3 regions of the Bradyrhizobium sp. HKCCYLRH1030 genome follow, and region 1 is predicted to be linked to each of the others. Evidence: predicted binding sites of a transcription regulator. Region 1 holds the regulator's gene; each other region holds the start of a gene.

Region 1 (9,945 bases):
CTGATCGAGCGCAACACGCGCCGTCTCTGGCTGACCGAAGCCGGGCAGGAGCTGCTGCAGCGCTGCGGCCCGCTGCTCAACGAGCTGGCCGAGGCCGAGGATGCCGTCAGCGATCGCGCGCTGTCGCCGCAGGGCATGCTGCGCGTCACCAGCTCGCTGTCGTTCGCGACGATCTATCTCGCGCCGATGCTGCCGGCGTTCCGCGCGATGTATCCGAAGCTGAACCTGCAGATCATCGCCGCCAACCGCTATCCGGATTTCATTGAGGCGGGCATCGACGTGGCGATCCGCACCCGCGAGCATGAGCCGGACTCGGGCATCGTCGTCCGTCGCATCGGGCAGATGCGGCGCGTGCTGGCGGCGGCGCCGTCCTATCTCGCGAGCCGTGGCTGTCCCGTCGTTCCCGGTGATCTCGTGCGCCACGACATGCTGATCTACAATCTTGCCAATGATCCGTATTCCCTGTCCCTGCGCAACGGCGCGACAGCCCAGAGCATTCGGATCGCGCCGACGCTCGACAGCAATGACGGCCAGGTGATCAAGGGGGCGGCGCTTGCCGGGCTCGGCATCCTGATCCAGCCGCTCTACATCGTGCAGAGCGACATTCTGGCCGGCAGGCTGGTGCCGGTCCTGCTCGACTGGGAGCTGCCGCTCTTGACGATGAACATCGCCTACCAGAACCGCGTCAGGCTTCCGGCCAAGATCAGGGTGTTCGCCGATTTCCTCGTCGACCACATCCGCGCCCATTCCGACCCGGGGATCTGGATCGAGCCGCCCAAGCCGGATTGAGCCGATGCCCGCGTGCGCGGGGGGAGGGCGGATCATGTTCTGAGAAAAATAATTACCTTGCTATTTTTCGGAAATCGTGGTCTCTTGCGTGCAACCCGCCTCGAGCAGAGGGACGTACGCGTCGTCACGAACGTGGAGGCGGGCTGCGATGGACGTGACGGCTGTGCCAGACGAGCGCAGGCGGCACGGACGGCGAAGTCGTGTGGTCCTGGCCTCTCGATGCTGAGGTCAAGTCCGTGGTCGTTGCTTGACGGCACGCGCGGGCGATGGGGGCAAGAAAGCCGATCCCCAGGGAGAGCACGAAGGACACCGTTAACACCGTCGCGCGGGGAAGGCCGGGTCTGTCCGGCTGTACCTGTGGTACCTGCCGCCTGCATTCTTTTGAGCAGGCGGGCCACGGGCCTCAGCCGAGGTCCGGCCTTCCTCGCGCCCTCTCGTTGTTCAGAGGGACACGACGAATGCATCACTCGGGTCTCACCAGCCGCGAGACGGCGAGATCGTGTCTCGTTGGCCAACGGCGCCAACCCAATCCTCATGGCGTCGTCCCGGACAAGCGCGCACCGCGTGCGTCGATCCGGGACCGATAACTCCAGGGAGGCGTGCGAGGCACGATGGTCGACCGATCCCGCCCGGCCACATCCGCCGGTGGCTATGGGTCCCTGCGCAAGGCCGGGACGACACCGAAAGGTGCGGCGGGCGACACGGGCAAAGGAGGCCCATCTTGATTGAGCGATGCTTGCGAAAGGCCAGGGGCGATGCCTCCCCGAACGACCGCCCTCGATCCGTAAAAACTCGGATAAAAATCTAAATACCTAGAATTATCAACGGCTTGTGACTGTCATCCGACTGTCATCGAACCTTTATAAAAGCCACACTGAGGCCCCGTAAAGCGGCCGGGGAAGCGCAATCGGGCGCAGATGGCGCTTCGCTTCCCAAGCATGGAGACCAGCTATGAATTTCATCAAAGCTATCGTCGCTGCCGGCTTGGTCGCCGCATCGACGTCGGCGTTCGCTGCCGACATCACCGGTGCGGGCGCGACGTTCCCGTTCCCGATCTATTCCAAGTGGGCCGACGCCTACAAGAAGGAGACCGGCAACGGTCTGAACTATCAGTCGATCGGCTCCGGCGGCGGCATCAAGCAGATCCAGGCCAAGACCGTCACCTTCGGCGCCACCGATGCGCCGCTCAAGGCCGAGCAGCTCGAGAAGGACGGCCTGGTGCAGTGGCCGATGGTGATGGGCGGCATCGTGCCGGTCGTCAACCTCGAGGGCGTGAAGCCGGGCGAGATGGTGCTGGACGGCGAGACGCTCGCCAACATCTATCTTGGCAAGATCACCAAGTGGGATGACGCCGCGATCAAGAAGCTGAACCCCAACGTCAAGCTGCCGTCCGACGCGATTGCCGTGGTGCGCCGCTCCGACGGTTCGGGCACGACCTTCAACTTCACCTACTACCTCTCCGAGGTCAGCGCCGACTGGAAGAGCAAGATCGGCTTCAACACCGCCGTCGAGTGGCCGGTCGGTGTCGGTGCCAAGGGCAATGAGGGTGTGTCCGGCAACATCGGCCAGACCAAGAACTCGATCGGCTATGTCGAGTACGCCTATGCCAAGCAGAACAAGCTCACCTACACCGGCATGATCAACAAGGCCGGCAAGACCGTGCAGCCGACCGTCGAGGCCTTCCAGGCCGCGGCCGCGAATGCCGACTGGGCCAAGGCCCCGGGCTACTACGTGATCCTCGCCAACCAGCCCGGCGATAAGTCCTGGCCGATGACGGCGGCGACCTTCATCCTGATGCACAAGGAGCCGGCCGACAAGGCGGCGTCCGGCGAAGCCATCAAGTTCTTCAAGTGGTCGTTCGAGAAGGGCGCCAAGATGGCTGAGGAGCTCGACTACATCCCGATGCCCGACAGCGTCGTGAAGCTGATCGAGAAGACCTGGTCGGCCGACATCAAGAGCTGAGCTGGACGTATCGAAAATCCCCCTCTCCCGGCCCTCCGGGGGAGGGGCGCTACCGGGGTTGAGGCGTGTCCAAGGAACAGGGGGCAGAATTGGCAGAGATGGCGGTTCAGACCGAAGTCAGCGATATCGCGGCTGCTGCCGGCCCCTATGACCGGGCACGCGCGCTCAGCGCCTTCAAGCTCGGCGACGTGACCTTCTATTGGATCACGCGGCTGTCCGCGATCTCCGTCCTGTTGATCCTGGGCGGCATCATCCTGTCGCTCATCGTCGGCGCATGGCCGGCCATGAGAGAATATGGCTTCGAATTCCTGTGGACGCGGCGCTGGGCGCCGTCGGCCGATCCGCCGGTGCTCGGGGCGCTCGGCCCGATCTACGGCACCTTGGTCACGTCCTTCATCGCGATGCTGATCGCCATTCCGGTCGGTCTGGGCATTGCGATCTTCCTCACCGAGCTGTGCCCGCAATGGCTGCGCCGTCCGATCGGACTTGCCATCGAGCTGCTCGCCGGCATTCCTTCGATCATCTACGGCATGTGGGGCTTCTTCGTGCTGGGGCCGTTCCTGGCCTATACGTTCCAGCCGTTCATGATCAATCTCTGCGCCGGCATCCCGGTGCTGCAGGACATCTTCGCGGGTCCGCCGTCCTATCTCAGCCTGTTCAACGCCTCGCTGATCCTGGCGATCATGGTGCTGCCGTTCATCACCTCGATCTCGGTCGACGTGTTCAAGACCGTCCCGCCGGTGTTGAAGGAAGCCGCCTACGGCGTCGGCTGCACCACCTGGGAGGTCGTGCGCAGCGTCGTCATTCCCTACACCCGTGTCGGCGTGATCGGCGGCGTCATGCTGGCGCTGGGGCGTGCGCTCGGCGAAACGATGGCGGTGACCTTCATCATCGGCAACTCGTTCCGTATCTCATCCTCGATCTTCGCACCGGGCACCACGATCTCGGCCGCCATCGCCTCCGAATTCCAGGAGAGCGACGGGCTGCACCAGTCGAGCCTGATCCTGCTCGGCCTGCTGCTGTTCGTGCTCACGTTCTTCGTGCTGGCGAGCGCGCGGCTGATGCTCATGCGGCTCGAAGCCAAGGCGGGAAAATAAGCCATGTCCAGCGCTGACACGCTTACACTCGATGCGCCGGTCAATCCGATCTATGCGCGCCGGCGCCGCAGAGACATCGTGATCCGCGGCCTCTGCGTTGCCGCCGCGATGTTCGGCGTCACCTGGCTGGCGCTGATCCTGTTCACGCTGTTCTATAACGGACTCGCCGGCCTCAGCCTGCAGGTTTTTGCCGCCGACACGCCACCGCCCGGCTCCAGCGAAGGCGGCCTGCGCAACGCCATCGTCGGCTCCTTGATCATGACGATCATCGGCGTCGGCATCGGCGCGCCGCTCGGCCTGTTCGCCGGCACCTATCTCGCCGAATACGGCCGCAACGACCGCCTGACCTCGGTGATCCGCTTCATCAACGACATCCTGCTGTCGGCGCCCTCGATCATCATCGGCCTGTTCATCTATGGTGCGGTCGTGGTGCCGATGGGCGGCTTCTCGGCACTCGCGGGTTCCCTTGCATTGGCGGTCATCGTGATCCCGGTGGTGCTGCGCACCACCGAGGACATGCTGCTGCTCGTGCCCAACCCGCTGCGCGAGGCGGCGTCTGCGCTCGGCCTGCCGCGCTCGCTGGTGATCCGCCGCATCGCCTATCGGGCGGCGCGCTCGGGCCTCATCACCGGCGTGCTGCTGGCGACCGCCCGCGTCGCCGGCGAGACCGCGCCTCTGCTGTTCACCGCGCTGTCGAACCAGTTCTGGAGCCTCAACCTTTCCAAGACGATGGCGAACCTGCCCGTCACCATCAACAATTTCGTCCAGAGCCCTTATGCCTACTGGAAACAACTGGCCTGGAGCGGAGCCCTTCTCATCACTCTGGCCGTGCTCGCCCTGAACATCGGTGCACGCATTCTCGGCGCCGAGAGGAACACCAAATGACCGAACTGTCCGTCTCCGTCAGTCAGCCCAATCACGCTCTTCACGGCAAGGCGCTTCCGGATGCGCCGGCCAAGGTGACCGCGCGCAACCTCAACTTCTACTACGGCGACCATCATGCGCTGAAGAACATCAACCTGTCGCTGGGCACCAACCGCGTCACCGCGTTCATCGGCCCGTCCGGCTGCGGCAAGTCCACGCTGCTGCGCATCTTCAACCGGATGTACGATCTCTATCCGGGGCAGCGGGCGACCGGGCAGCTGATGCTCGACAACACCAACATCCTCGATCCCAAGCTCGATCTGAACCTGCTGCGTGCCCGGGTCGGCATGGTGTTCCAGAAGCCGACGCCGTTCCCGATGACGATCTACGAGAACATCGCCTTCGGCATCCGCCTCTATGAGAAGATCTCCAAGTCGGAGATGGACGACCGGGTCGAGAAGGCGCTGCGCGGCGGCGCGTTGTGGAACGAGGTCAAGGACAAGCTCAACGCCTCGGGCCTGTCGCTGTCCGGCGGCCAGCAGCAGCGGCTGTGCATCGCGCGTACCGTGGCGGTCCGGCCGGAGGTGATCCTGTTCGACGAGCCGTGCTCGGCGCTCGATCCGATCTCGACCGCCAAGGTCGAGGAGCTGATCCAGGAACTCGCCGAAAACTATACGATCGCCATCGTGACGCATAACATGCAGCAGGCGGCGCGCGTCTCCGACAAGACCGCCTTCATGTATCTCGGCGAGCTGATCGAGTTCGACGACACCAGCAAGATCTTCACCTCGCCGAGCGATCGGCGGACCCAGGATTACATCACCGGCCGGTTCGGCTGACGCCGACGACATTGTCTTCAGGAGATCATCATGGCCAGTGAACATACCGCCAAGGCGTTCGACAGCGATCTGCAGGACCTCACCCGTCTGGTATCGGAGATGGGCGGCCTCGCCGAGCGGCTGATCGTCGATTCCGTCGATGCGCTGGTGCGACGCGACATCGCGCTCGGCCAGAAGGTGGTCGCCACCGACGCCGAGGTCGACAAGCTGCAACGCATCATCGAGGAGCGCGCCGTTCTTACCATCGCCCGGCGACAGCCGATGGCGGTCGACCTGCGTGAGATCGTCGGCGCGATGCGCGTGGCGACCGATCTGGAGCGTATCGGCGATCTCGCCAAGAACATCGGCAAGCGCGTCGCGGCGCTGGAGAGCGACTTCCATCCGCTGAAGCTGATCCGCGGGCTCGAGCACATGACCGATCTCGTGCAGTCGCAGGTCAAGACGGTGCTGGACGCCTATGCCGCGCACGATTTGCCGGCGGCGATGACGGTGTGGAAGGGCGATGAGGAAGTCGATGCCATCTGCACCTCGCTGTTCCGCGAGCTCCTGACCTACATGATGGAGGATCCGCGCAACATCTCGTTCTGCATCCACCTGATGTTCTGCGCCAAGAATATCGAGCGCATCGGCGATCACGCGACCAACATCGCCGAGACGGTGTTCTATATGATCGAAGGCCAGCAGATCATGGACAAGCGCCCGAAGGGCGACATGACGAGCTTCGCATCGACGATCCCCGGCAACTGAGAGAGACGGTTCAGACATGGGCGCCCGAATTCTGGTGGTGGAGGACGAGGAGGCGCTGACGACGCTGCTGCGCTACAACCTCGAGGCCGAAGGCTACGAGGTCGAGACCGTGGCGCGCGGCGACGAAGCCGACACGCGCCTGAAGGAGCGTGTTCCCGATCTCGTCGTGCTCGACTGGATGCTGCCGGGCCTGTCCGGCATCGAGCTGTGCCGCCGCCTGCGGGCGCGGACCGAGACCCGGCAGTTGCCGATCATCATGCTCACCGCACGCGGCGAGGAGAGCGAGCGCGTGCGCGGCCTCGCGACCGGCGCCGACGACTACATCGTCAAGCCGTTCTCGGTGCCGGAGCTTCTGGCGCGGGTGAAAGGCCTGCTGCGGCGGGCGAGTCCGGAGCGGCTGGCGACCGTGCTGTCCTATGGCGACATCGAGCTCGACCGCGAGAAGCGCCGCGTGGCGCGCTCTGGTAGGCCGATCGATCTCGGCCCGACCGAATACCGCCTGCTCGAGTTCTTCCTGGAGCATCCCGGCCGCGTGTTCAGCCGCGAGCAGCTGCTCGACAGTGTCTGGGGCCGCGACATCTACATCGACGAGCGCACCGTCGACGTCCATATCGGCCGCCTGCGCAAGCTGCTCAATCCCGGCCGCGAGCAGGACCCGATCCGCACCGTGCGCGGCGCCGGTTATGCGCTCGATGATCGCTTCGCCAAGAGCGAGCAGGTGTAAGGGGCGATCGGGCGTGAGGACGCAGCAGGTGTGAGACGCGAGGCGGCCCGATTGAGGAGATCGCGGTCCGCTTTCCGCCACGCCGCCGCCGTCTTGATCGTGTCTGCTTCGTGGCCCGTCACGATGTTTCGGTCCCAGCGGACGCCCTTGATCAAGACCATCATCATATCTCTTGCCGTGCTGCTCGGCGGCGCGGCGGGCGCCACGGCCGCCGAGCTCGAAGACGCGGTCGCGGCGGCAGGCAACGGGCAGCATGCGGCGGCGATGCGACGGCTGCTGCCGCTGGCCGCCAAGGGCGATGCGCGGGCGCAGTTCGACGTCGGCTTCATGCACGCCTTCGGCTGGGGCCAACCGCGCAACCCCGCCGAGGCGCTGGCGTGGTACCGCAAGGCCGCCGATCAGGGGCTCGCTGTCGCGCAACACTATCTCGGCATCGCCTACGTCAATGGCGAAGGTGTTGCGAGCAATTACGGCGAAGCCGGCCGCTGGTTCAGCCGCGCCGCGGCGCAGGGCTTCGCCCAGTCGCAATACATGCTCGGCCTGATGCTGCTCGACGGCCGCGGTGTGAAACAGGACGTCGTGCAGGGCTATGCCTGGCTGGTGATGGCGGGCCGTAGCGGCGTGCGATCGGCCGGCCGCGACGTGCAGCGGGTCAAGTTGACCGAGCCGCAGCGCGTCCAGGCCCAGAGTGCCATTGCGGCCTGGCGGCCGAAGCCGGAATCGGCGGAGGCCGGCATCGCCGCTCCGCGTCCGGAGCAACTGCTCGGGCTCGACCGCCACATCGGCGAGGTCGTCGATCCCACCTCGTGGCCGGCGTCGTCGATCGGCGTCGTCACCGTCGCGCAATACTCGACCGGCGGCTGGTGCACCGGCACGCTGGTCGCGCCGCGCGTCGTGCTCACCGCGGCACATTGCGTGTTCAACGGCGTGGCGCAGGTCAGCCCCGGCAACGTCCGCTTCCTGGCCGGCATGAACAGGGGCACGCCGGCGGCATCGTCTGTCGCCGACAAGCTGATCGTGGCGCCTGATTTCGTCCCGACCCGGCACGACAGGTGGTCGCTCGACCGCTCGCCCGCCGATTGGGCGTTGATCGTGCTGAAGGACGCGCTGCCGTCGAAGCCGGTTGAGGTCAGGGCGCTGACGCGCGAGGAATTGCAGGCTGCGACCACGGCCGGAACCATCTCCGAGATCGGCTATGGCCAGGAGCGGCGCTATTCGCCGACCGGCCAGCGCAATTGCAGCGCCGGCATGACCAAGGACGGGATGCTGCTGACGGTGCATTGCCTCGCCAATTTCGGCTATTCGGGCTCCCCCATCATGGCCGAAGTCGGCGGACAGCCGGCCGTGGTCGGCATCTTCTCGGCGTTCCATGAGGAGACCCGGCTGATGTTCGCCGCCCCCGCGAGCCAGTTCGAGGCGGTCGTGCGGCGCGAGATCGCGGCACAGAGTGCCTCGATGCGGTGAGCGAAGGAGGGACGAGAGAAGAGGATGTCCCGCCGCTGGTCATGATCTGTGCGTGACTGGATAGCGGGTTGCCAAGCGAGAGGGCAATCCGGGAAGGGCCGCCCACGTTTTCCTGCAGCTTTTGCCTGCAGCGGGGGCTTTACCGAACTGGCCTGGCTCTTGCTATAGTCCGAGTATGACGATTGTTCAAATTGATCATCCTCGTGCCCCTCGGCTGCTGTGGTGGCGATCGCAGCCCGGCCGCAACGTTGCGCTCGTCGGCGGGCTGGTCGCCGCCAACGCGCTCGCCTGGGCCTGGGCGTTCGCGCTCTACGCCGACCGGCCCGCCATCGTCGGCACCGCGATGCTGGCCTGGCTGCTCGGACTGCGCCATGCGGTCGATGCGGATCACATCGCGGCGATCGACAACGTCGTACGGAAGCTGGTGCAGGACGGTAGCGCCCCGCGCGCCGCCGGCCTGTATTTTGCGCTCGGCCATTCCAGCGTCGTCGTCATCGCCACCATCGTCGTGAGCCTCATCGCCGGCGCCGACCTCCTGGATGAAGAGAGCGCGATCAGGGCGATCGGCGGCGTCATCGGCACGTCGGTGTCGGCCGGCTTCCTGCTGCTGATCGCGTTGGCGAACCTCATTCTGTTCGTGAACCTCTGGCGCCGCGCCGCACAGCCGCAGTCCGAGATGGAAACCGCCGGAAGCTCCGGACGGGGCATCCTCATCCGCCTGCTGCGCCCGGTGCTCCGCCTGGTGGGACGCGCCTGGCACATGTATCCGCTCGGTTTCCTGTTCGGTCTCGGCTTCGACACTGCGAGCGAGATCGGGCTTCTCAGCCTGTCGGCAACCGAGGCAGCGCGCGGCGCGAGCCTCGCCCATGTCCTGGTGTTTCCGGCGCTGTTCGCGGCTGCGATGGCCACCGTCGACACCGCCGACAGCATGCTGATGGCGGGCGCCTATCGCTGGGCGCTGACCGATCCCGCACGCAAGCTGCGCTATAACCTCGTGATCACCGGCGCATCCGTTGCCATCGCGCTGGTGATCGGCGGCTTCGAGGCGATCACGCTGTTGGCGCCGCGGCTTGGCCTGACCGGGGGATGGACGGGGGTCGCCACCGCGCTGGGCGACGATGTCGCCAATCTCGGGATCGTCGCGATTGGCCTGTTCGGACTGATCTGGGCGGTCGCCATGCTGCTCGGTCGCAGCCAGCGCGGTTCCGAGGCTATCCCCGGGGAAGCGCTTGCCAGTGTTCATGCGGGGGCGCTAAACCCGCCGGTGATACGAAGCGGAACGCTTAAGACGGGCTAGGAGCGGGGCCTTATGATGGTCGGCTCTGAGGGAACGATCAGGATGCTATGGCTGCAGGGTGCGAGCTGCGGCGGCTGCACCATGTCGATCCTGGAAAGCGGCGCGTCCGGCTGGTTCGACGAATTGCGCCAATCCGGCATCGATCTGGTGTGGCATCCCTCC
Region 2 (9,945 bases), on a different contig from region 1:
GCCACCGCCACGAGGATCATCAGGATCAGGAACGACACTTTCTGCCATTCCAGCACGCGGATCTGCTCCGCCAGCTGCAGCCCGATGCCACCGGCGCCGACGATGCCGATGATGGTCGCCGAGCGCGTGTTGGATTCGATGAAGTAGAGCACCTGGCCGGCAATCACGGGAAGAACCTGCGGCAGCAGGCCGAAGCGGATCTCATGCAGCGGGCTGCCGCCGGCGGCGCGAACGCCCTCGACCTGCCGCCGGTCGGCGCTCTCCATCGCCTCCGAGAACAGCTTGCCGAGCGCTCCGAAATCCGAGACCGCAATCGCCAGCACTCCGGCGAACGGCCCGAGGCCGACGACATTGATCCAGACCAGCGCCCAGATCAGTGTGTCGACGCCACGAATGGTGTCGAACAGGCGACGCACCGGAAAACGGAAGATCGCCGACGGGATGATATTCCTGGCTGCAAGCAGGCTGACCGGAAGAGCGAACACGGCCGCCAAGGTGGTGCCGAGCACCGCGATCGAGAGCGTCTCGCCGAGCGCCTTGAGATAAATCGGAAGCGATGAGCCGGGATCCGGCGGCAGCATCATCCGCGCGATCCAGCCGAGCTGGCCGAGGCCGGACAGCATCCGCGACGGCGAGAAGTCGAGATCGACCAGACCGAAGACGAAGATCGCCACGGCCAACGCCAGCACGAGCGGCGTTGCAAGGCGTGCGGATAACGGCCGATTGAAGATCTGCGGATAGCGCTCGGCGAGCTGCTTCGGGTCGGGTGAGCCGGAGATACTCATGTGCGGGCCTCCGAGCCGAACAGGCGGCCGCGCAGCCAGCCGGTACCGATGTCGATCAGGAACACGGTGACCACGATCATGACAAGAATGGCGCTGACGTCGGAATAGTAGAACTTGCGGATCGCGACCACGAGCTCCTGGCCGATGCCGCCGGCACCGACGAAGCCCATCACGGACGCCTCGCGCACGTTGATCTCGAAGCGCAGCAGCGTGTAGCTGGAGAAGCCGGCGATGACCTGGGGCAGCACGGCAAAGCGCATGCAGGACAGCCAGCTCGCGCCGGTGGCGCGCACGCCCTCGACCGGCTTCATGTCGGCGTTTTCGACGACCTCGGAGAACAGCTTGCCGAGCGCACCGCTCGAATGAAGGGCGATGGCGAGGACGCCCGGGATCGGCCCAAGCCCGAAAGCAATGACGAAGATCAGCGCGAACACGACGCTCGGAACGGTGCGGGCGAATTCCAGGAGCCGGCGCACCGTGAAGCGGATCCACGGCGCGGGCGAGGTGTTCTCGGCGGCGAGGAAGTTGAGACCGAATGCGACGAGCATTCCGGCCGTCGTGCCGACGTAGCTGATCAGCAGCGTCTCTGCCAGAAGCTTGATCCACTTCTTGAAGCCCCAGAACCATTCGGGCAGATTGGTCCAGACCCGCTGCCCGTCGTCGAGCGTGAAGATGCGATCGAAGTAGCTGATGAAGTTGCCGAAGTAGGTATAGAACGTCCGCAGATTGACCTCGGCACCGATGGCCGCGGCGAAGAGCACCGCCAGGAATACCATGGCGGACAGGGCAAGACGCAATCGACGGCGCGAAACGGCCCGCCGATAGGTCTCGTTCAGAGCCGCAAGCTGCTGGCTCGGAAGGATCGAAACGGCAACAGCCATCGGCTTCGTGCTGCTCTTGGTTCGGACGTGTGAGGGATTCTTCAACGGACGAGCCGGGCCCCACGAGACCCGGCTCACCATCGATGGATCGTCGATCAGGACGCCTTCTTGCGCAGGCTGTCGACGAATTTGATCAGGTCGATCGTGCCATCCCAGTCCTTCGTCGTGGCAGGGTGGAAGCCCTTCTTCTGGCCGTCGGAGAGACGGTCGAAGGCGACCTTGTCCTTGATCGGCGCATCGAAGAAGGCCTTGGCGATCGCCGATTTCAGATCGTCCGGCAGGTCCGTGTTGTAGGCGTAGGGGCCGTTGATGATCGGCGCCGACTTGTGAATGATGCGGAAGTCGTCCTTCTTCATCGGCGAACCGTCAGCGTTCTTCAGCATGCCCTTGGTCAGCATCTGGGCCAACGTCGAATCGTTGTCGCTCGTCCATTGGTTGGCCGCGATGTCGACAGTCCCCTGGGAAAGGGCCAGCACCGCGTTCTCGTGGCTGCCGGTGAAGACAACCTTGCCAAAATACGTCTCGGCGTCGGTCACGCCCATCTTGTTGAGCTCGAAGCGGGGCACGTTGTTGCCCGACGTTGAGTTCGGATCGACGAGGCCGAGATTCTTGCCCTTGAGGTCTTCGACCTTCCGGTACGGGCTGCTCGCCTTGACGAAGAACACCGAATAGTAGCCGGTGCTGCCGTCGGAGTTGATGTCGTTGGCGAAGGCATCGGTCTTGACCCCGGTGAGCCGGGCGCGGGCAAACGACGCCGAGCCATAGCTCGCGATGTGGATGTTGCCGGCGCGCTGGCCTTCGATCACGGCCGCATAATCGTTGGCGATACGCAGCGTCACCTTCACGCCCAGCTCTTTCGAGAGATAGTTCACGAAAGGCGTCCAGCGCTCGGTGACACCCGAGGCGTTCTCTGCCGGGACCACGGCGAAGGTCAGCTCAGGATACTTCGCCTTCCAGTCCTCGGCTGACGCCGAGGCCGTGAAAGCCAGCGCAGCGACGCCCGCCAGAACGATGCGACGATTGATCATAACATACCCTCTTGTTGCAGTAAGTAACAGGTCTCGCCCCCGCGCCATGCGGAAGCTCGAGCTTGCAGAAATCCGCGTCTCAGGCCACGGCCGCTTCGCCGAGTACCGGCACCGTTGCCGCCGGTGCCGGATGGATCGAACCCATCACCTCGTCCGCCTCGAGATCGTAGAGTTCACGTGCGATCTGCGCCGTCAGCGCCGACGGCACGTCGTCGAACACGATCCGTCCGGTCGCCATGCCGATCAGGCGATCGCAATAGCTGCGCGCCAGATCGAGCGAATGCAGATTGCAGACGACGGTGATGCCGAAATGCTTGTTGATGCGCAGCAACGCGTCCATCACGACCTTGGTGTTACGGGGATCGAGCGAGGCGATCGGCTCGTCTGCGAGAATGATCTCGGGGTTCTGCACCATCGCGCGCGCGATCGCGACGCGCTGCTGCTGCCCGCCCGAGAGCTGATCGGCGCGCTGCGCTGCGAGGGAGGCCATGTCGAACTGCTCGAGCGCGGACAGCGCCATGGCGACATCCTCCGCCGGCCAGAGCTGCGCCAGAGAGCGCCACGACGGGATTTCGGCGAGCCGCCCCATCAGCACGTTCGTCAGCACGTCCAATCGGCCGACCAGATTGAACTGCTGGAAGATCATCGCGGAGCGCGCGCGCCACTTCCGCAGGTCACGGCCGCGCAGCGCCGTCACGTCGAGATCCTTGAAGAGGACGCGCCCGCCGCTCACCGGGCTCAGACGATTGATGGACCGCAGCAGGGTCGACTTGCCGGCGCCGGAACGCCCGATCACGCCGACGAAGCTGCCCGGTGCAACAGAGAAGGATGCGTTGTCGACTGCGGCTTTCATGCCAAAACGGCACGTCAGGCCATCCACCACCAGCATTGAATTCTCCAGACGCCTCGCTTCGGCCTATCGCTAACGTTTGGATTCTACAGTTATGTGACAGCGACACTGCAGCGCCACACCCGTCCACATGCCGGTCACAGTCATGCAGATGTCACGCCTCTGTCATAGGGGAGATCCAACACCCTCACAGGCGTAGAGACGGGACGCAAGATGGCCGGCAAGTCGCTTTCGATTGAACCTACCGTTGACCCTTCGGCCAAGCTCCAGGACGTGACGCTCGGCGCCTATTGCGAGATAGGCGCCCGCACCATCCTGCAGGAGGTGACGATGGGCGACTACTCCTACGTGGTCAACGATTCCCAGATCACCTACACGAGGATCGGGAAGTTCTGCTCGATCGCGGCGATGACCCGGATCAATCCGGGCAACCACCCGATGCAGCGGGCGACGCAGGCCCATTTCACCTATCGCGCCAGCGCCTATTTTCCAGGAGAGCCGGACGATGCGGAGTTCTTCGCCTGGCGGAGAGAGCATCATGTCCAGATCGGACACGATGTCTGGATCGGCCATGGCGCGATCGTGCTGCCGGGCCGCAACATCGGCACCGGCGCGGTGGTGGCGGCTGGCGCCATCGTCACCAAGGACGTTCCGGCCTATACCATCGTCGCCGGCAATCCGGCGCGTCCGATCAAGCGCCGGTTTCCGCACGAGGTCGAGCAGCGGCTGCTGGATCTGGCGTGGTGGAATTGGAATCACGAGGCGCTGCGCGCGGCGCTGCCGGATTTCCGCAAGCTCGCGATCACCGCGTTTCTCGACAAATACGAGGCTGCCCTCGACGCGCGCGTCGCGGTGCGGCAGAGTGCCGCCCCATGACCGATATCTCCATCTCGCGGGGCCGCTGCCTCGTCGATACTGACCTCGTCGACACCTCCTTGATTATATCCGGCGGCATTGTCGCCGGCGTCGGGACACCGGGACGCCGGTCGGGTCTCGAACTCGATGCGGAGGGACTCACCGTGCTCCCCGGCATCGTCGACATTCACGGCGATGCGTTCGAGCGCCAGATGATGCCGCGCGCCGGGGTCGATTTCCCGACTGACGTTGCGCTGATCGACAGCGACCGCCAGGCCATCAGCAATGGCATCACCACGGTCTTTCACGCGACGACCTGGTCGTGGGAGCCGGGCCTGCGCAGCGCCGACAATGCGCGGCGCCTGCTCGAATCGATCGAAGCGCTGCGCCCGCGGCTCGCAGCCGACACGCGCTTCCATCTGCGCCACGAGACCTTCAATCTCGACGACGAGGAGGAGATCGGGTGGTGGCTCGCCGACCGGCGCGTCGACCTGTTCGCCTTCAACGACCACATGGATTCGACGGTGGCGAGTCTGGACAAGCCGCACAAGCGCCAGCGCATGGTCGACCGCACCGGCCTGCCCGGCGCGGAGTTCGACCAGTTGGTCGCGCGCGTCGCCTCTCGCGCCGATGCCGTTCCGGCCTCGATCGCGCGGCTGGCCGAGATCGCTCGCACGGCTGGTGTCCGTATGCTGTCGCACGACGACGACAGCCCGGCCATGCGCAAGGCGTTTCGCAGCCAGGGCGTGACCATCGCAGAGTTTCCGGTCAACGAGGAGACTGCGCGCGAGGCCGCCCAGGGCGGCGACGCCATCGTATTCGGCGCGCCCAACGTCGTCCGTGGCGGCAGCCATACCGGGTGGACGAGGGCCAGCGACATGATCGCCAAGGGCCTCTGCTCGGTGCTGGCCTCCGACTACTACTATCCCGCACCGTTGCTGGCAGCGTACCGGCTCGCGGCCGAGGGCGTTCTCCCGCTGGCGCGCGCCTGGGATCTGATCTCGGGCAGCCCTGCACGCGCAGCCGGGCTGGCAGACCGCGGCACGCTCGCTGAGGGCCGCCGCGCCGATATCATTCTGGTCGACGACCGCGTGCCGTTGCGCCCCCATGTCGTCGCCGTGATCGCGTCCGGCCGGCTGGTCTATCTCACCGAGACAGACCGGCTGAACGCCCGGCCGGCGCGTGTCATGGCGGCGGAGTAGCGAACCATGGCCAATCTTCTGCGCTATGCGATCTATTATGCTCCACCAGCGACGGCGGATCTGGCGGAATTCGGCGCGAGCCTGCTCGGATACGACGCGTGGAGCGGCGATGACCGCAGCTTTCCGAGCGAGATCGTCCGCGCGCTTCCAGACTGGGCTGAGCTGACCGCAGACCCGCGCAAATACGGCTTTCACGCGACCTTGAAGGCTCCGTTCGAGCTGTCCGATGCGGAGAACGAAGCCGCGCTCCGCAGCGCCTGTGCCGCGTTCGCGGCCACGCCGCGAGCCGTCCCGGCCATCCGTCCGATCGTGGACGCGATCAGCGGCTTCATCGCGATGATCCCCGGCGAGCCGTCGCCGGCGCTGCAACAGCTCGCGGCCGATTGTGTCCAGGCGTTCGAGCCGTTCCGCGCGCCGATGACCGCTGATGATCGCGCCCGCCGCAAGCCGGATCTGCTGACACCACGGCAGCGCGATCATCTCGATCGTTGGGGTTATCCCTATGTCATGGAGGATTTCCGCTTCCACATGACGCTGACCTGCCGGCTGTCCGACGAACGGCGCCGGCCGATCCTGATGATGCTGCAGGAGAGATTCGCGGCACTGTCACTGACAGAGCTCCGGATCGACAGGATTGTGCTGTTCCGCCAGGCCAATGCCCACGAACGTTTCCGCATCATCGGAGACTGGCCGCTCACGGTCGTCCAGGGGGGATAGCGGCGTCAGCTCGGCATGGCCTGCATAGTGCGGCGGCGCCTCGCGGTCGAAGACCGAGAGTGGCGGCGAGATGTCGGCGCGCTCCCGCGGCAGGGCTCCCCATCCTGCCGCGAGCGCGGCTGAGGTCGCGAGAAATCGTCGATCGATCGACAGGCTCGCGCTTGCATTTGGTGCCGAGACAGTTTCGCTCATGGTGATGAACTCCTCCCAGGCCGATGAAAATCTGCGAGGAGACTATGGTCGGGTCATCGCGCAGCAAGGCGAAATAACAGACGCGATCTGCTGAAAAGCTGACAACACTGTGCGCCGTGCGACACCTTGCACCGTGCCGCGGCGTGATCTGCCGACGGCTTGTCGCCTTGCTGCCGCTTAGCGAGTCGCCGTGGTCAAACGTGCATCGCGACGAAGGCGATAATGTCAATTTTGCCACTTCGGCCGCACAAAGAGATTGCACGTCGGGCGTCGTCGAGACCGTCAACACGACGTCGCATGGCGCTTCGACCAAGCGGATATCAACCTCATTTTGCCGTCGCGACGACGCGCGCGCTCCGGCTGTCGCCGCTCGATGTCCGATCGCAATGTCACGAAGCCGACTCTCCAAGCCAGCTCCATCCAAAAGCTCCCCATCGCCACGGCCTCGCACTCGCAGCATGTTGCCGCCAAGTGTCGGGTTTTCGACAATCCACTGATACTAAAAACGAATGGCATATCGCTTGCAATGCACAATGCGCCTCGCTATTGCAGCGCAATAATTTTCTTGGAGTGCCCCAATGCTCGGAATCGGAAGCAAGCTGCCATCGTTTGAAATCGTCGGCGTGAAACCCGGCTTTCATCTTCAGGAGGAGAAGGGCGAGAGCGCCTTCGAGACCCTGACCGAGACCAGCTTCCCTGGAAAGTGGAAGATCATCTTCTTCTATCCGAAGGATTTCACCTTCGTCTGCCCGACCGAGATCGCCGAGTTCGCGCGCCTGGCGAAGGACTTCGCGGACCGCGATGCCGTCGTGCTCGGCGGCTCGACCGACAACGAGTTCTGCAAGCTCGCCTGGCGCCGCGACCACAAGGATCTGCACAAGCTGCCGATCTGGCAATTCGCCGACACCAAGGGCGCATTGGTCGACGGCCTCGGCGTCCGCTCGCCCGACGGTGTCGCCTATCGCTACACCTTCATCGTCGATCCCGACAACACCATCCAGCACGTCTATGCGACCAACCTGAATGTCGGCCGCGCTCCGAAGGATACGCTGCGCGTCCTCGACGCGCTGCAGACCGACGAGCTCTGCCCGTGCAACCGCGAAGTCGGCGGCGAGACCCTGAAGGTCGCCTGATCATGTCGATCGAGCAGCTGAAGGACCAGATCCCGGACTTCGCCAAGGACGTCAGGCTCAATCTGTCGTCCATGGTCTCCGACGAGACGCTGTCGCCGCAGGCCAAATATGGCCTGCTCGTCGCCTGCGCGATTGCGACTCGCAATCCGAGCGTCGTTGCGGCCTTCGAATCGGTTGCGGCCGCGCAGCTGTCGCCCGCCGCTTTGGCGGCGGCGAAATCGGCCGCCGCGATCATGGCCATGAACAACGTCTACTACCGCTTCGTGCACCTTGCCTCGAACAAGGAGTACGCGACGATGCCGGCCCGGCTGCGGATGAACGTCATCGCCAACCCCGGCGTCGCCAAGGCCGATTTCGAGCTGTGGTCGCTCGCGGTGTCCGCCATCAACGGCTGCGGCACGTGCATCGATTCGCACGAGAAGGTCCTGCAGGATGCGGGCGTGCCCGCGGCCACGATCCAGACCGCCGTGCGCTTTGCCGCCATCATCCAGTCGGTTGCCGTTGCGATCGAAGCCGCTGGTGTGTCCGTCGCGCTGGCGGCGGAATAAGAATCGATCGGATATGTGAATGCGGCCGGCATTGTCCGGCCGCATTTGTCTTTCGCCATTTCTCGCCTGAGTTGCAGAATTTCCCGGCGCGCCTGCAACTCCTCGGTCCGCTAAGCCCCTGACCTCGCGGCAAAGTCGAGATGGCTGCGGCATCCTGATACTCCAACCGATCTTTCCGCAAAGCGCAGAACTCGCCCCCGGTCTCGCGCATTGCGCGTAGTCACCGATGCGGCGCGCCGGGAAATTTCCATCAAATAGCCTTACCTACTCACCCTTCCCGACAAGAACATTGATCAGCTTAGGGACCAAGCAACATCGATTGTGACCAGGGCGCGCGAAAACAATGGCGTGCATGTCGGAAGGAAACCGGACCTGTCGGTCTCGACGGAAGCGTTGATGCAATGTCCCCGATGTCGCATCATGTGCGCTTCGGTTGGACCGCGCGCGCCCGACGTCCTGAAGCTATCTCCCACGACCCGTTCGTCGGAGACAGGAGGCTAGTGATGAGTGCTCCAGATCAGAACGATCCGGCGAAACCAGCGCCGCCCTGGGCGAACGAAGAGCTCCGCAGATATGCGCCGCGCCGCCGCCAGACGGAGGCCGGCCCGACGGCATTCGATCCGCCCGCCGACGGCATCCCCCTGCCGCATCATCTGGTGTCCCGGCCAAGCTCCCTGCCGGCCCGGCCAGCGGCCCTTGACCTCGACGATGAGGAGGCCCACCGTGCCTGGAGCGCGAAGCTCGATCCCGTGGTGATGCCCCTGCCGCCGGAGGATCCGGACAAATCGTTGCGGCTGAGTAGCATCATCAAGATCGGTGCCGCCGTCGGCATCGCGGCCTCCATCGCCATGATGGTGGTCAACATGGTCTCCTTCGACAACAGCGCAGCGACACCGGGTGGCAAGAGCCCGATCATGCCGACCGCCGTGCTGGAAAGCCTGGCCCAGATCGATCCTGCGGAAGCCAAGGTCGCCCAGGACGACCCGCCGCAGACGGTCGCCGCGCTCGCGGCTCCCAGCGGTACAGAACTGGCGATGCGGCCATGGCCCTCGACGCCGACGTCGCCAGCGCCAGCCGCGGCAGCACCGGCGGTCTCGCCCCCCTCCGCTGCGCTCCCGATGGCCTCGCCTCGCCCGACCGTTCCGCTGCCGCGAGACGAGGTCGATGCGCTGATGAAGCGCGGACGCGACCTGCTCGCCGCGGGCGACGTCGCCAGCGCGCGCCTGATCCTGACGCGGCTTTCCGACGCCGGAATTGCGGACGCCTCCCTTCTGCTCGCGCGCACCTATGACCCGGCCGAACTGACGAAATCGCGGTTGCTCGGTGCTGTTCCCGACGCAGCCAAGGCGCGTACCTGGTATCTCAGGGCTGCGGAGCAAGGATCGCCGGAAGCCAGCCGACGCATCTCGGCTGCGCGCTAACGCATAAATCTCGAAGCGCTCGAGACGCGACCCGGACCGCTCCCTGCGAGACGGGCGGCCGCGATCTGCTGCGCCCGAGAACCAAATATCGATGGGAGGACTGATGATGCACGGCATCCATGCTGCAGTTCGCGCCGGCTTGGCCGCCAGATGGAGCCGACGTCGCAGACCACGGGATGCAAAGATCAGCCCCCCTCGAGCAGCCGCATGCCTCGCCCTGGCTCTGTCCGCTCCGCTGGCGCTGACCGGACATCAAGCGGTCGCCGCGGACAACGAGATCCGCATCGGCAACACCATGCCCTACAGCGGCCCGGCTCTCGCCTATGGCGTCAT
Region 3 (9,945 bases), on a different contig from region 1:
CCTACCCGCGCATTTCCAATTTCGACGAGTTCGATCCGTTGCGGCTGGAAGATGGAATCGATCTGCAGTTCTTGCGGCCAGGCACGCCGATCCCCGGCGACGCATCGATGGTGATCCTGCCGGGCTCGAAGGCGACGATCGCCGATCTCGCCGCCCTGCGCGGCGCCGGCTGGGACATCGATCTGGCCGCGCATCTTCGCCGCGGCGGTCGCGTGCTCGGCATCTGCGGCGGCTATCAGATGCTCGGGCGCGTGATCAGCGATCCCGATGGGCACGAGGGTGCAGCTGGTTCCGTCGCGGGACTTGGCCTGCTCGACGTCGAAACGACCCTGACCGATGACAAGGCGTTACGCGAGGTCCAGGGCACGCTGACGCACGATAAGCTCTCGTTCCGCGGCTACGAGATGCACATCGGCCGCACGGAGGGACGGGCGACACAGTGCCCCTTCCTGACCTTCTCCGATGGCCGGCGCGATGGCGCCATCGCGCCTGATGGCCTGGTAGCCGGCTGCTACGTGCATGGCCTGTTCGCCGACGACGGCCTGCGCAGCCATTGGCTGCGCGGCCTCGGCGCGACGACCAGCGGCCTCTCCTATGAGATCGATGTGGACACGACGTTGGATGCACTCGCGGCGCATCTCGAGCGCTACGTCGACGTTGACCGTATCCTGGCATTGGCGAGCAAGCCCGCGCCGCCCGTGGCGGCTACAGGATCCTGACCAGGACGAGTCCTGCGACGACCAGGGCTTGAACCAGACAGGCCAGCCGATACAGCCGCAAGGCCTGCCGGATGTCGGACGCGTCGAGATCGGCGCGCCCGTCGCCCATCCAGGCATCGGTGACGAGATGACCGTGATAGACGCGCGGCCCCGCCAAGCGCAGTCCGAGCGCACCGGCCATCGCCGCTTCCGGCCAGCCGGCGTTGGGCGAACGGTGCTTCGACGCATCGCGTGCAACGGCTCGCACCGCGGCCGAAGCCGAGGCGCTCGGGATGCAGGCCGCGGCGGCTGCGATCCACAGCGCGGACAGGCGCGAGGCCGGCAGGTTGACGAGATCGTCGAGCCGCGCCGCCGCCCAGCCGAACGCGCGGTGACGGTCCGAGAGATGACCGATCATGCTGTCGGCGGTGTTGAGAGCCTTGTAGATCAGGATGCCCGGCAGCCCGCCGACGACGAGCCAGAACACGGGTGCGACGACGCCATCGGAGAAGTTTTCTGCCAGGCTCTCGATCGCGGCCCGCGCGACGCCGGCCTCATCCAGCCGCTCGGGATCGCGGCCGACGATCATCGAGACGGCTCGGCGGCCGCCCTCGAGCCCCTCCTGCCCCAGTCCCTCTGCAACCGCGGCGACATGCGTGTCGAGACTGCGCTGGGCCAGCAGGCTGCTTGCCGCCACACCAAGGATGATGGTTGCGACCGGTTCGCCGACGAGCGCCTGCATGACCCATGTTGCGGCGAGACCGGTGGCCATCATCCCCGCGACGAGCAGGCACACGAGCGCAATGCCGCGCGCGCGTCGTGCGGCAAAGCCGTCTGCTGCCCTGTTCCAGCGGCGGTCCCCCCATGCTATCAGCGCGCCCACCCACATCACGGGATGACCGATCCGCTGCACCAGGACCTGGGGATAACCGACCGCCGCCTCGACGAGGAGCGCCGTGAGCGCGAGAGAGACGAACATCGATCTCCACTGAAGGAAAGACATGTAAAGGAAAGAGATGGACGACAGAGCGACTAGCATGCGCGCGGACGAGCCGGAAGCGATCCTTCACGGCGGCGATCTCGCTGCGATCAGCCGTCGCTATCCGGATGCGCCAGCGCCGTGGATCGATCTGTCGACCGGAATCAACCCGATCCCCTATCCCGTGCCGGCGATCCCGGCTGAGAGCTGGGCGCGTCTGCCTGGCAAATACGAGAATGACGCTTTACGCGCAGCGGCCGCGGCTCGCCATGGCGTGGCAGAGCCCGACATGATCGTTGCCGCGCCCGGCACGCAGGCGCTCTTGCAGATCCTGCCCAGACTGCGCCCACCCGCGACCGTCGCCGTGCTCGCGCCGACCTATGAGGAGCATGCGCTGTGCTGGCGCCGTTGCGGTCATCGCGTCAGTCTGGTCGATGATCTCGATGCGCTCGCTGGCGCCGATGTCGCCGTGGTCGTGAATCCCAACAATCCGACCGGCCGCCTGCTGCCGCGCGACGCACTGGTCAGCATCGCAGCGGGGCTGCGCCGGCGCGATGGTCTGCTGATCGTCGACGAAGCATTCATCGATCTTTATCCCGCCGATGCCAGCCTGGCAGCCGACCTGCCGCCGGCGACGATCGTGCTGCGCTCGTTCGGCAAGGTTTACGGCCTTGCCGGCGTCCGCCTCGGTTTCGCGATCGGCTCCGTCGACATTGTACGGCAACTCCGTGATGCGCTCGGGCCTTGGGCCGTGTCCGGACCGGCGCTCGCGATCGGAACGACGGCGTTGGCGGATGAAAACTGGTTGCACCAGACACGCGCCCGTCTCGCGAAGGATTGTTCGCGCATTGACGATCTTCTGAGCATGGCCGGCTGCGCGGTCCTCGGCGGCACGCCGCTGTTCAGACTGATCACATCGCCGAGCGCGCCTGACATTGCCGAGCGGCTCGCCCGCCATGGCATCCATGTCCGGCGTTTTCCGGCTCAAACAAGCTGGCTGCGCTTCGGCCTGCCGGGCCATGAGACAGGCTGGCAGCGGCTAGCGCAGGCGCTCGGCAGCGCGTCCTAGCCGAGAACGCAGGCGGCCAGCAGCAGCGTTTCCGTGACCTCGATGCTGGCGCCGTGGCAATCGCCGGTGATGCCGCCGAGCCGCCATTGCCAATAGAACGCGATTCCCGGAACCAGAGCGATCGCGATCAGCGTCGGCACCGCACCGGCCAGCGCGCCGATCGCGAGCGCGCCGCCCCAGGCGACGATGACGTTCCAGCCGACGCTGTTCGAGATGCTCGCCCCCAGCCCTGGCTTCAACGACAGCAGGGTCTTATTGCAGATCAAAGTCCCCCAGCGTGCCCAGGCCGGGATCAGCACCAGCGCCCAGGCCGTCGGGCCCGTCGCCAGCTCGGCGATCAGCACCAGCTTGGCGGCGATCTGCAAGCTGATCGCGACGACGGCAAAGCTGCCGGCATGGGGATCGCCCAGCACGGCGATGAAGCGTTCCGGCCTGCCATGCGAGGCGCCGAACGCATCGGCGACATCGCCGAGCCCATCGAGATGCAGCGCGCCGGTGATCCCGATCCAGGCGACCAGCACGGTCAGCGCGACGATCCAGGGATCGGCATCATGAAAAAGGCGGCCGACCAGCGCCAGACAGGCGCCGATCACCAGTCCGGCTGCCGGAAACCAGACCGACGCCCGTGCAAGATCGTCCGGTCGCGACTCAGCGACCCGCGGTGTCGGCAGCCGTGTCAGGAACTGCAATGCGATCCAGAATTCACGCAGACTCATGGCTGGATGATCTCGACGATTTCGCCCCAAGATACACCATCACCGCCCTGCCCGGCTTCGAGCGTGATCCGCGTGCCGGGCCGGATGCGCAGGCTCCACAGCTGGCGCAGCGGCCAGCCGAGCAAATGCGAGAGCGCTGCGCGCATGGCGCCGCCATGCGCCACCACCAGAACCGGCGCAGGCTCGGGCCGGGCAAGGATACGATGTGTTGCGCGCGCCACCCGCGCCTGCAAATCGGACCAGCTCTCACCGCCCGGCGCCCGGACCTCAGCATCGGCATGGAAGGTGTCGAGCAAGGCTTCGCCTCCGGGCTCCGCGGCGATGTCGCGATGCGTCCGCCCGTCCCAGAGGCCGAAATCGAGCTCGCTCCAATCCGCGTCGATGTCCAGCGCGCAGCCGGTCAGCCGGGCATAATCCTCCGCTGCCGCACGTGCGCGCGCCAACGGCGAGCTGACGACGCTGCGCCAGATCCGACTCCGCGTCTGCCGCCGGAATTGATCCCAGCCGAGGTCGCTGAGCGGCGGGTCGGTACGGCCGTCGAGATGGCCGTCCCGTCCTGTCGTCCCGTGCCGCAGCAGATCGATCCGCATCAGGCTTCGCGACCCGATACGGCGGCCTCGGCGAACGTCGCCATGCCGTTGTGGAGTGCGCAGGCGAGCCGGATGATCGGCAGCGCAGTGGCGGCGCCCGAGGCCTCGCCGAGCCGCAGATCGAGGTCGATCAGCGGACGGGCACCGAGCGCGTCGAGCACGATGGCGTGGCCGCGCTCGGCCGAGCGATGCGAGAACAGCAGCCACGGACGGCAGGAGGGATTGAGGCGGACGGCGACCAGCGCCGCGACCGAGACGATGAAGCCGTCGACCAGCACCGGCCAGCGCCGCTGCGCGGCGGCGACGATCGCGCCGGCCATCGCAATGATCTCGAAGCCGCCGACGGCAGCCAGGACGTCCGCGACGGCCGCTCCCGCCGTGAGCCCGTGTCGCCCCAACGCATCGGCAATCACCGCAGCCTTCCTCGCCCGTCCGTCGGCGTCGAGCCCGGTGCCGCTGCCGACGATGTCCGCGGGCGCGCATGACAGCAGCGCAGCGGCGATCGCTGCCGCCGACGTCGTGTTGCCGATCCCCATCTCGCCGAAGATCACGAGCTGCGGCGCGTGATCGGCCTGCCGCGCCACCGCGCGCCGTCCGGCGTCGGCCGCGAACGCAACCTCCTCCGGCGTCAGCGCCGCCCCGGTGCTGAAGTCGCACGTGCCGCGCCGCGGCTTGTCGACGACGACACCGGGCACCGGCTCATCCGCCAGCGTACCGACATCGACCACCTCGAGCGGACAGCCCAGGCTGCGCACCAGCACCGAGATCGCCGCGCCACCGGCCGCGAAGTTGTGCAGCATCTGCACCGTCACTTCCGGCGGATACGCCGACACGCCTCGCGCCGCGATGCCATGGTCCCCCGCGAACAGCACCACCGGGACCCGATCGGCCCCCGGCCGCTCCAACGCCTGCAGCGCCGCCAGCTCGACCGCCACCTGCTCCAATCGCCCAAGGGCACCAATCGGCTTGGTCAACTGGGCCTGGCGTTCCAGCGCCGCCTGCCGATGGAGCTCGGACGGGGTCACACAATCAAGGCTGATCCATTCGGGAAGCACCACGGATCCTTTCAGCATCACTCGGGTTCGGGACGATTGCCACCGCGAGGCGGCCGAGACAAGCTCCGTGAGGCGCCCTATTGTCATCGAACCGTCATCGAACGTGACGACAGGTGGCTGCCACCCAGCCCGAAAGACTCTCATGGAATACTTCCGCCGCTTCACCTTCCTGTTCGCCGCTCCCGTGTTCGAGACCGACGACCTTGCGGGCGTCCGCTTCAACCAGATCATCGAGGAGATCCAGCGCTCGGGCTTCGAGGTGGTGCGCGCCCGCAAGCTGGAGGACGCCGAGATCGCCGTGCAGACGGATGCCGCGATCGGCTGCATGGTCGTCGATTGGGGCAAGAAGGGCCTGGAAGGCAAGACGGCGTCGCTGATCAACCTGATGCGCCGTCGCGGACTGGACTTCCCGATCATCCTCCTGATCCGCCGCAAGCGGTTCGAGGATCTGCCGGTCGAGGTGCTCGACTTCATCGACGGATACGTCTTCCTGTCGGAGGAGACTCCCGCCTTCATCGCCAAGAACCTGGTCAGCCGGCTGAAGCAATATGCCGAGACACTGAAGACGCCATTCTTCGGCGCGCTGGTCGACTACGCCGAGGAAGGCAACCAGCTCTGGACCTGCCCCGGCCACAATGGCGGCGTGTTCTACAGTCGCAGCCCGATCGGCCGGGTGTTCGTCGAGCATCTCGGCGAGGCCGTGTTCCGCGACGACCTCGACAATTCCGTGCTCGATCTCGGCGATCTCCTGACCCATGAGGGGCCGGCGCTGCGCGCGCAGAAGGAAGCGGCGCAGATCTTTGGCGCCGAGAAGACCTATTTCGTCCTCAACGGTACCTCGACCTCCAACAAGGTCGTGCTCGGGGCCCTGGTCACCGACGGCGACCTCGTGCTGTTCGACCGCAACAACCACAAGGCCGCCCATCACGGCGCGCTGCTGATCTCCGGCGGCGTCCCGATCTACGTCCCAACGGTTCGCAACCCCTGGGGCCTGATCGGCCCGATGCGCTGGGATCTGCTCGATGAGGAGCACCTCCGGCAACAGATCCGCGACAACCCGCTGGTCAGGGACCCCGACGCCTGGCGCAAGCCACGCCCATTCCGCGTCGCAGTGGTCGAGCAGTGCACCTATGACGGCACGATCCACAGCGCCGAGATGATCCTGAAGCGGATCGGGCACCTCTGCGACTACATCATGTTCGACGAGGCCTGGGCGGGCTTCATGAAATTCCACCCGCTTTACGCCGGCCGCTTCGCCATGGGCCTGGGCGATCTCGGGCCCGACGCTCCCGGCATCATCGCCACGCAATCGACCCACAAGCAGCTCGCGAGCTTCTCCCAGGCATCGCAGATCCACGTCAAGGACCGCCACATCAAGGGGCAGCGGCGGCGGATCGAGCATCGCCGCTTCAACGAAAGCTTCATGCAGCACGCCTCGACATCGCCGTTCTACCCGCTGTTCGCCTCGCTGGACGTCGGCGCGCAGATGATGAAGGGCCGCTCCGGCGAGGTCCTGTGGGACGACACGATCCGGCTTGGCATCGAGTTGCGCAAGAAGATCCGGGCGATGCGCCGCGAATTCGAGGAGAAGGAGAAGGATCCGGCGCGGCGCTGGTTCTTCGAGCCATTCGTTCCGGATCGCGTATCGATCCCCGATGCGGCCAATCCCGGGGCTAGCCACGACGTGGCCTGGGAGGCGCTCTCGACCGACCAGCTCGCGACCGATGCCGCGCTGTGGCAGCTCGCGCCCGGAGCGGCATGGCACGGCTTTCCGGATCTCGCCGCTGGCTTCACCATGACCGACCCCAACAAGCTGACCCTGCTGACCCCGGGGTTCGATCGCGCCACCGGCGGCTATGCCGAGCACGGCATCCCGGCTCCGATCGTCGCGCAATATCTGCGCGAGAACCGCATCGTGGCGGAGAAGAACGACCTCAACTCGCTGCTCTTCCTGCTGACGCCGGGGGTCGAGGCGAGCAAGGCCGGAACCCTGATCAGCGGTCTGGTCGCCTTCAAGCGGCTCCACGACGACAACGTGCTGCTGGAGGACGCCATTCCGGAGTTCACCCGCAAGCGCTTTGCGCGTTACGGCAAGCTGCGGCTGCGCGACCTCTGCGCCGAGATGCACCGCTTCTACCGCGAGGCCGAGGTGAGCGCGCTGCAGGCGAAGCAGTTCCAGCCGCAGCACTTGCCTGAGATCGCGATGTCGCCGCGCGAGGCGGCGCGTGCGTTGATGCGAAACGAGGTCGACTACCTGCCGATCGACCAGATCGCCGGGCGCATCGCGACGACGCCGTTCGTGGTCTATCCGCCGGGCATCGCCACCATCGTTCCGGGCGAACGGCTGTCCGAACGCGCCCAGCCGATGATCGATTACCTCAAGATGTTCGAGCGGGCGTTCAACGCCTATCCCGGTTTCGACGTCGAGATCCAGGGGCTGTACAAGGAGCTCGACGAGTCCGGCCGGATCCGGCTCCATACCTATGTCTGCGCAGAGTAATTCGAACCATGGACAGCGCGATCACGGCTCGCGAGACCGAGCCGCCGGTCCTCGTCAGGCCGTCACGCGACGAAGATGTCGAGGCCATGCTCTCGATCTACCGGCGGCACGTCCGCCGCGGGGTCGAGGACAGCGCCGCCGGTTCCGGGGCGCCCGAGCCGGACGATCTCAAGCAGCGGCGCAAGAATCTGCGCAATCATCGGCTGCCACATCTGGTCGCGACATTCCGCGGCGAGGTCGTGGGCTATGCCTATGTCGTCCTGTTCAGGAAGCGGCCAGCCTATCGGTTCGCGGTCAAGCATTCGATCTATGTCCACCATGAGCATCTCGGCCGTGGTGTCGGCCGGCTGCTGATGCAGGCGCTGATCGATGCTTCCGCAGCGGCCGGATATCGCCAGATGATCGGCTATATCGACGCCGACAACGTCGCCTCGCTCGGCATTCATGAGCGCTTCGGGTTCGCCAGGGTGGGGCTGCTTCCGGGCGTCGCCTACCGTTACGGCCGCTGGTGCGACACCGTGATGGTGCAGCGCTCGCTGGGCCCCGGGGCCAGCGACGCACCGGCTGGGCTGCGCCGCTGAGCCGCAGGGTCAGGAGGGAAAGTCGGCCGCCTTCACCTCGATGCGGTCGGCATGCAGCGACCAGTCGCGCAGCTCCTGCTGTTCGCAGAACCGGGACTTTGCGATCTCTGCGGCTTCGCCTTCGCTCTCGGCCTCAACCTCCAGCGTGCTCTGGCAAATCTCGCACTGGCGGCCGTTCTCGCCCAGCACGTCCTTCATGAAATGGATGACATAGCGCGACATGCAACCTCCTGTCTCTCACGGAGTGCTCGGAGGTGATGTTACCGCGCTTCCCAGCTCGCTGTTGACCGATATCAAGCGGTCGATGCAAATATTTGACGCAGCTCGTGGAACCGGCGCTCAGGCGCCGACCGAAGGCAGGCTCGCGGCGGCAATTGCGACGAACTGCGAGACGGCGCGACGGACGCGGCCGTGGGTCGACTTCAGGATCGCGTTCAGCCTGCGCATCGGACCAACTTCCCTTCCGCGCCGAGCGAAAAACGTGGCCTAAGCTCATGGCGCCACAGGAAAAATGATCAGCCTCCATCGTGCTGTCGAGACAGCTCGGAAAATAGCAATGTCCGCTTCGCGGAAGCCGCCCGGGAGAGAAGATTTGTTGCCACCTCGCGGCTTGCGACGCATGAAATCTTCTCCTCGCAATTCCTCTCTCCCGGCTAGGCGGGTGTCACTCCGAATGCCTCGCGGAAACGGGCGCTGTAGCGCGGCCAGGCCTCGGGGTTGATGAGGCGCGGCGGCCGCCCGCCGTCGAGCGCGGCGAGCAGTTGCTCGGCGGCGATCCGGCCCATGTTCTGCCGCGCCTCGCGAGTCACGCCGGCCGTATGGGGACTCGCCAGCACGTTGTCGAATTGGAGCAGCGGATGGTCCGGCGGCGGCGGCTCCTTGGCCCAGACGTCGAGGCCGGCGCCGGCGATGCGCTTTTCGCTGAGGGCGGTGAACAGCGCCTCCTCGTCATGGATGAAGCCGCGGGCGGTGGTGACGAAATAGGCGCTCGGCTGCATCAGTGCGAACTCGCGGGCACCGATCATGCCCCGGCTCTCCCTCGTCAGCGGGCAGTTGATCGAGACGAAATCAGAGCGCCGCATCAGGTCATCGAGTTCCACCTTCTCCGCGCCGCGTGCCGCGATCTCCTCCGGCGAGAGATACGGGTCATAGGCCAGCACCGTCATGCCGAGGAGGCCGCGGCACAGCTCGGCAACCCGGCGGCCGACATGGCCAAGCCCGACGATGCCGATCGTCCGCCCCTGCACCTCGTTGCCGATCAGATCGTTGCGGTTGACGTCGCGCTCCCGGCGCAGCCGGCGGTCGGACTGGATGATGCGCTTCGACAGGGTCAGCATCATGCCGAGCGTGTGCTCGGCCACCGAATGCGCGTTGCCGCCGGACTGGTTCACGACGAGGACGCCGGCCCCGGTGCAGGCGTCGACGTCGACCGGGTCGTATCCGGCCCCGTTGCTCGACACGACGAGGAGGTTTGGGGCGCGGCGCAGCAGGTCTGCATCGACATGGAAGCGCGGCGCGAGCTCGTCGCGGGCCGCCCCGATCTGGTAGGCGTGAGCCGCCGCGAGGATCGGCGCCGTCTCGGCCTCGGAGCTCTCGTTCTCCAGCCGGTCGAGCCGGACGTCGGGGCGTGCGGCGAGCAGCTCGCTGAAGATCGGGTGGGCCAGATATTTGACGTAGAAGACGCGCTTGGAATTCGCGGCCATGAACAGGCGACCTCCTGGTGTCTTGGTTCTTGATGTCGGACTTGAAAGGCGGAC

What was found. Region 1 encodes PhoB, which activates phosphate uptake and scavenging genes when phosphate is short. Its sites were predicted from a motif close to TGTCATNNANCTGTCAT; they were not measured.
Region 2: the regulator PhoB is predicted to act here: its motif matches at 3,697-3,713, upstream of phnC (phosphonate ABC transporter ATP-binding protein).
Region 3: the regulator PhoB is predicted to act here: its motif matches at 5,189-5,205, upstream of ACQR1E_RS12870 (Orn/Lys/Arg decarboxylase N-terminal domain-containing protein).

What each region holds. Positions count from the first base shown of each region.
Region 1 is NZ_JBNPUY010000005.1:250,698-260,642, forward strand. It holds gene ACQR1E_RS16945 (LysR family transcriptional regulator) at 1-789, shown strand, start outside; gene pstS (phosphate ABC transporter substrate-binding protein PstS) at 1,741-2,751, shown strand; gene pstC (phosphate ABC transporter permease subunit PstC) at 2,850-3,848, shown strand; gene pstA (phosphate ABC transporter permease PstA) at 3,852-4,733, shown strand; gene pstB (phosphate ABC transporter ATP-binding protein PstB) at 4,730-5,551, shown strand; gene phoU (phosphate signaling complex protein PhoU) at 5,582-6,298, shown strand; gene phoB (phosphate regulon transcriptional regulator PhoB) at 6,315-7,022, shown strand; gene ACQR1E_RS16980 (trypsin-like serine protease) at 7,170-8,486, shown strand; gene ACQR1E_RS16985 (HoxN/HupN/NixA family nickel/cobalt transporter) at 8,662-9,783, shown strand; gene ACQR1E_RS16990 (HupU protein) at 9,799-9,945, shown strand, end outside.
Region 2 is NZ_JBNPUY010000003.1:12,657-22,601, reverse strand. It holds gene phnE (phosphonate ABC transporter, permease protein PhnE) at 1-785, opposite strand, end outside; gene phnE (phosphonate ABC transporter, permease protein PhnE) at 782-1,666, opposite strand; gene phnD (phosphonate ABC transporter substrate-binding protein) at 1,762-2,694, opposite strand; gene phnC (phosphonate ABC transporter ATP-binding protein) at 2,774-3,583, opposite strand; gene ACQR1E_RS10340 (DapH/DapD/GlmU-related protein) at 3,758-4,420, shown strand; gene ACQR1E_RS10335 (alpha-D-ribose 1-methylphosphonate 5-triphosphate diphosphatase) at 4,417-5,601, shown strand; gene ACQR1E_RS10330 (DUF1045 domain-containing protein) at 5,608-6,318, shown strand; gene ACQR1E_RS10325 (peroxiredoxin) at 7,089-7,643, shown strand; gene ACQR1E_RS10320 (carboxymuconolactone decarboxylase family protein) at 7,646-8,191, shown strand; gene ACQR1E_RS10315 (sel1 repeat family protein) at 8,695-9,612, shown strand; gene ACQR1E_RS10310 (ABC transporter substrate-binding protein) at 9,716-9,945, shown strand, end outside.
Region 3 is NZ_JBNPUY010000003.1:584,615-594,559, reverse strand. It holds gene ACQR1E_RS12900 (cobyric acid synthase) at 1-719, shown strand, start outside; gene cbiB (adenosylcobinamide-phosphate synthase CbiB) at 706-1,677, opposite strand; gene cobD (threonine-phosphate decarboxylase CobD) at 1,715-2,746, shown strand; gene ACQR1E_RS12885 (adenosylcobinamide-GDP ribazoletransferase) at 2,743-3,462, opposite strand; gene ACQR1E_RS12880 (histidine phosphatase family protein) at 3,459-4,052, opposite strand; gene cobT (nicotinate-nucleotide--dimethylbenzimidazole phosphoribosyltransferase) at 4,052-5,107, opposite strand; gene ACQR1E_RS12870 (Orn/Lys/Arg decarboxylase N-terminal domain-containing protein) at 5,250-7,607, shown strand; gene ACQR1E_RS12865 (GNAT family N-acetyltransferase) at 7,616-8,188, shown strand; gene ACQR1E_RS12860 (hypothetical protein) at 8,198-8,410, opposite strand; gene ACQR1E_RS12855 (hydroxyacid dehydrogenase) at 8,842-9,891, opposite strand.